2 regions of the Clostridium sp. DL-VIII genome follow, and region 1 is predicted to be linked to the other one. Evidence: riboswitches for the same ligand, from Rfam matches in the RefSeq annotation. Region 1 holds a riboswitch; the other holds the start of a gene.
What was found. A riboswitch is a leader RNA that binds a small molecule or an ion and turns the genes downstream of it on or off. The one in region 1 is predicted to bind cyclic di-GMP.

Region 2: linked by a shared signal. The riboswitch ahead of CDLVIII_RS23370 (3-oxoacyl-[acyl-carrier-protein] synthase III C-terminal domain-containing protein) and the one ahead of CDLVIII_RS23980 (hypothetical protein) in region 1 are both predicted to bind cyclic di-GMP.

Annotation. Positions count from the first base shown of each region.
Region 1 is NZ_CM001240.1:5,230,906-5,234,092, forward strand. Features, by position in the region: gene CDLVIII_RS23975 (ATP-binding protein) at 1-1,113, opposite strand, end outside; gene CDLVIII_RS23980 (hypothetical protein) at 1,616-1,828, opposite strand; cyclic di-GMP riboswitch class II at 2,036-2,119, opposite strand; gene CDLVIII_RS23985 (hypothetical protein) at 2,457-2,963, opposite strand; gene CDLVIII_RS23990 (hypothetical protein) at 3,107-3,187, opposite strand, start outside.
Region 2 is NZ_CM001240.1:5,068,928-5,072,114, reverse strand. Features, by position in the region: gene CDLVIII_RS23375 (GNAT family N-acetyltransferase) at 203-655, shown strand; cyclic di-GMP riboswitch class I at 826-912, shown strand; gene CDLVIII_RS23370 (3-oxoacyl-[acyl-carrier-protein] synthase III C-terminal domain-containing protein) at 1,194-2,180, shown strand; gene CDLVIII_RS23365 (methyl-accepting chemotaxis protein) at 2,217-3,187, shown strand, end outside.

The DNA.
Region 1 (3,187 bases):
CTTAGTAGTAAAACCAGAATTAAAAATTTCATAAATAATTTCTTCCGGAATCTTTTCACCATCGTTTTCTATTGTTATTACTATATTACTTAAATCTTGAAATGATTTTGCTACTAAAGTACCACCCTTGTTCATTGCTCTTATTGCATTATTAGTAATGTTAATTATTATTCTATACAATTCCATTTCATCTATTGTAACCAATTTGAAATTTGCACTGTCTTCAACTATAACATTCATGCCTTCTCCAACAGCATGTTTAGTTGCAAGTGAAAGCAAAGAAGCTTGCTCTAAACTGTCATCAGTTCCATTTGGATTATTCTGATTTATAATACTTTTCAAAAGCCAGGCTGCCCCGTTATATTTCTCCATATCTACTAACTCATATAACGAGACCATTTGTAAGCCATAGTTGTTTTTAATACTCTTTAATTCTTTATTTTTGCTTGATAAAATTCTATTTAGTCCAGATATCTCTTTAGCTTTTAATGATGTTTTGCCAAAGATTACGATAATAAATCCCAAAAAAATAAATAAAGCTGCAAATACACCATCGCTCAATATTGCATTATCTTTATCGTAAGAAATCAAATGTAAAGAAATTAGAAAATCTGGAAGAAAGCCTAATATAATTCCATAACTAATTGATATATTTTCATGGGATAAAATCTCATATATCTGCTTAATATTATTTATAAATTTCAAACACAAAATCATTAGAACTAATTGTGATATATAAAGAAGAATTATATTTATTATATTAATATATTCAGTAAACAAATCATTTGTATTAAATATTCCATATACTAAATTACCAAATACAAATAACCATACAGCCAGTATTGAATATATTAAGCTGTATCCAATAATAGCTTTATTGTACTCATTTCTAAATAATAATGATATTATAGCTATAGATACTATATGTGTAGCAAATATGCAAATAGAAGTATTTCCAAATACATATGGAATAGCAAATCCATTAACTGTAAGCATGATTATACACATAACCTTTTTTATATCTAATAATTTATTTATATCTAAACAATAACTTATTACAAAAACAAATAACATACTTTGAAGTATTGATATCAAAATATCAATGAAACACATTTTTAATTCACGTCTCCTTTACCTTATGAAGCTTTATCTCATCTTAATTTTTCCATTGACCCTAGCACATCATCTAATCCAGTTTATAGATATGCTGAAAGGCTTGTTTTAATTATTTTCCTTGAAATATTCAATAAAATGTCTGTAAATTAATTATGTTGACACAATACTGTAACAATTTCTTTATATAATAACATTGTAATTCTTTTAACATATTTTTTATTTTATGATAAATAATATGGAATAGAAATGACTTATTTCCCTAAATTTAAGTCATTTCTTTTTTATGTAGTAGCATCAAGTGGCAGACTAATTATTGAATCTGTAGTTACATCTATAAGAATGGTTACAACCGATGCCGTTGTATTGTCAAAAGATATGCTTACTACAAATTTATTCTATTTTTTATTAGTATCCTTACTATCCTTGCTATTATCCTCTCCATTTTTCTCTATCTTTCTTAGTGTAATTTTAATTGTGTACTCCATATTTGCACCTCATTTTAACATACCGATTGAAGAGAGTAATAAATCTTTATATAGATATTATCTATTATTTGATATGTCAAATTATATTTATTATTTACATTAGACATCTTTTCGATATCATCAATATCAGATAATGTTAAATCTTCTAACTTAGCAATAAATTCAAACTCTAAGTTTTTTAATAAACTATTATTTATCGCCTTTATAATTTCATTGTTTGTATTCATACCATATTCTCTCCCTCACATAATAATTTTGCAAATTCTACATTCTATTTATTTATTTTTTATCATTTCATATAATTAATTTATAAAAGTCTCTGTATAAAAGGAATATCCATGAACAATAACTGATATTATCTTGTTAATCCTTGCTAATTGTCACGTTATAAGAAAAAAAAACAATCAAAACTAATTAATTTTTGTTTGTAATTAGTTTTGATTGGCGGGTTGCATCATTAACTAAGAATCCTCCAGATGCCCAAATAGAGAGAATCCCTCACAGTTCCCAATCCGTGTATGATTATGTAAATTTATGTATTTATATGTCCATATTATCATTAAAAGGTAAAAAAAGCAATAATTTTGAAAGAAAAAACACTTTCGATATTAATAAATTCGACAGGTTATATTTATTTTTTAGAACTTCTTCAAGTAATCTACTAGTACCAAATGCAATTCGTATACCTCACACCAAGGCTTCTTCCTTCAGATTCCACATAACGCTGAACACCTTGTCTTAAGATAATGGTTTGCACTATCAGTCCCCATTACGGGCTTTCACCCATTAGTAAGTTCCCATAATTGACACACAAAAAAAAAGACCTAGAAATATTTTTCTAAGCCTTAAATGTCTTTATCTATACATAAACTTTAAAATTCTCTCTTCTTGTTTTTGCATCTCATCAAATTGTTTATTAACTTTGTTATTAATATCTTGCATCATATCATCAATTTTATTTTCTTCTTCATTATATTGATTTGCAATATAATCAAAATTAGGAATATTATCAAGTGTGAAATCTACTTCTGGAGCTGTAGTAGTATCAAGCGGCATACTAATTGCTGAATCTGTAGTTACATCGATAGGAATGGTTACTGCCGATGCCGTTGTATTGTTAAAAGATATGCTTACTGCTGAACCAGTAGTATCATTTATATTAATTATAGTCAAGTTGCCATATACATTTCCATCATTGGAGTTGAATTTATAATCATTAAGATTTGTATTAGGATTATGTAATTCTTGTCCAACTTGTTGCCATACATCATTATCTTGTCTACACTCAGCACTTGTACTAACTGGCAACGCTATGAGCATACTAGTACAAGCTATTGTTAATGCTATTGTTTTTAATTTCATTACCATGCACTTCCTTTTGATTTTATATCAACTATATTATACCATGATTGTCTAATTTTCGGTATAAGTATATACTATATTTTAAATTCATTGATAATATATAAGCATGTTTATTTTATAGCATCAAATGTAAATTTTACTTATTAGTTTTCTTTTTGTACTAGTTCATTTAAGAATAATCTTGATTTACCAGAATTTTTTAATTTAATTAATGTATTATTTTC
Region 2 (3,187 bases), 160 kb from region 1:
ATTATTAATAAACAATTAATTTGTTATTTATAAGTTGAATAATAAAACTTACTTTATATAACTATCAATATGTCGCAAAGATTTAATAGCGATATGTTGATAGTTTTTTTATTTAAAAATATAATTATCTATGAATAAATATGCAATAATAATGAATATAGTGTATAATATAATTATATTATTAGAAATAGAGGGAACTACTATGAATAGCATTATATATCAATATATAGATTATACAAATGAAAAATTTAAGGAAGTGATAGATTTAAGATTTAATATTTTATTTAAACCATATAGCAAAATTAGTAAATATGATTACGATGAATTTGATCATATAAGTTTTCATTTAGTGGCATTAAGGGAAGATAAAGTTATAGGATACTCAAGAATGACTAAAGTAAATGATAAAGGCAAAATCACTAACGTAGTTGTTAATCCGGAATACATAAAAAAAGGAATTGGATTTGAAATGATGAAAAGGCATATTTTTAAGGCTGAAGAAAATAATATTGGGCATTTATACTTAAATGCAAGGGCAGACACCATCAATTTTTATAAAAAAATCGGATTTGAGTGTAAAGAAGACATGTTTTTATCTGAGAAAAGCGGATTGATGCTGCAGAAAATGTGCTATGAAGTGAATTTAGTAAGATAGTATTAGAGAAAGGATAAATTTGATATAGATTATAAGGTGTTTTTGAATTATTACATGCATATGAAAAATATTTAAGTCTAGATTGAATATAACGGAACAGAAGGAATTATTGTAGAAATATGCAACTAATATTGAAAAATGTAAGAAAATGGAGTAGTATATAGTGTATATATTGATAATAGTACACTTATTGAAAGGTAAGGTCACAAAGCCATGGGTCTAAGGAATGTTATGTCTATGATTGCCAGGCTACTAAGAGGAAGTTGTTAAGAATAAATGTTTATGCTTTTATTAGGTGTCTATTATTAATTAATAGGCACTTTTTCTATGTATAGGAACTATCTGAAGGGGAAGGATTAATAAAAGTTTGTTTTTTATAAACTAATGGAAAATAGTTTTTTGAAATTAGTGATGTCAATGCTTATTGGAGTATTAATTGGTTAAAAGGTCACAAAAAAGAGAGTAGCACATGCATTTTTTATTTGTATTAATTAAAAATGTATATTTATAAAAAGTAATGTAAAGTGAGGGAAAAGTTATGGGAGTAAGATTAAGTTGTATTGATGTCTGTCATGGTTCTAAAGTTGTTTCAAATGATTTTTACATAAAGCATTTCGAACAACAAGATAAGGATGTGAGACATTTGTTAGAAGATGTAATGGGAAGAGATAAGAGATATATGTTTGATGAAGGCGAGAATTCTCTATCCTTATCCATAAAAGCTGCAAAATCTGTGTTAGATAAAGCAGGTTTGCAGGGGAGTGATATAGATGTATTAGTTTATTCGTCGATATTATCGGAATATGTATCACCTCCAACATCGATTTTGTTGCACAAAGAATTAAATTTAAAGGAAAATGTAATGTGCTTTGATATGAATGCAAACTGTGCAGGCATGGGAGTTGCTTTGGAGAATATATCAAATTATTTAATGTCCTCTAAACATGCAAAGATGGCTCTAATAGTTGGATGCGATGATGATAATTCCTTATGTGATACTAATAATGAAATATGTTATGGAAATTATGGACATGCTGCATGTGCAATAATCTTAGAAAAAGTAGATGAGAATTGTGGGGTGATTGACACTGAATATTATATAAATACAGAAGTTAGTGATAAAGTTTTGTATCCAAGTAATGGTTTTTCAAGTTTTTTTAAATCTAAAAATGTTGATGAACTTTGGTTAAAATGGACACCATTTGATACAGGAGTATTTATGTATCCTGCTACAGAAATAATGACGAAAGTCATAAAAAATGCAGGATTAACTAAAGATGATATCAGTATGTTTTGTTTATCACAACTTGCATTTACTAATACGAAGAAAATAAGAGAACTTATGGATTTAGAGGATGATAAAACAATATATATAGGGAATGAGTATGGATATACAGGTACTACTAGTCCGTTTATAGCATTATATGAATCCATAGAACGAGGCAAAATTAAGAGGGGAGATTATATTGTATTTTGGACATTCGGAGCAGGCTCTCAGAGTATAGTAATGCTATATAAATATTGAAATATAAATAATTAATGTAATATATAGGGGGTAAAAATGGATAAAAAAGAAAGTTTTAAAATAAGGTTCAATAAGAAGACGCTTAAATTTGTGTTAATAATATATATGATATGTTGCGTCCTGTCATTTATATTCTATTGTGGTTTGAAATTATTTGGCTTTAATGATGCTATAAGTGTAAAATCTTTAATATTACTAGGAATATTTGTTGCTATTTATGCTATAGTGCTACATAAGTGTTATAAGCTTACACTTGCTAAAAATGGCTTTAATATCAAAGCTTTTAATGTAACAAAGGGGATACTTTTATTTATAACTTATTTTCAATATTTATATTTAAACTTTACAATGCACTTAAATTCTTTATGGCTAGTAATTTTCTTCTTTACTATTCTTGGAGCGTTATTTTTTGATGTAAAAATGATTAGTGCATCGATAATTTTGAGTATTATATGTCAAGTTATAGTTTTTATAAACAATCCTTCAATTTTTTTAGCTAAAGAATTTACAGTGGCAGAAGCATCTATGACAATTATTACAATTCTGATAACTTTAACATTAGTTTTTGTTGTCGTATATTTTGCATCAAGTTTGTTAGAATCAATTGGCGAAAAAGAAAGTCAAGTAGAGGAAGAGAAGGAAAAAATATTAAATTTGTTCCAAAGTATAACTCAAATTTCAAATACGGTTTTAGCATCAAGTGAAAATTTAAGTGTTGCTATTGAAGAACAAACGAGCTCTCTTTTAGAAGTATCAGGAACAAGTCAATCTATGTCAAAAGACTCAGGTGAAATGTTAAACAAATCAAATAAGAATAAGGAAATATTAAATACATTACTAAGTGCTAATGAAGTAGTTACTAATAAAACAAAAGATAATGAAACTAAAGTAAAAGAGTTTATTGAAATTACTGATAAAAATCAAGAGGCTTTAAATAATACACTGTCAATTATTAATGATATAAAGAATAATATACAAGATACTTTTAAGTCTACAAATGATTTGGA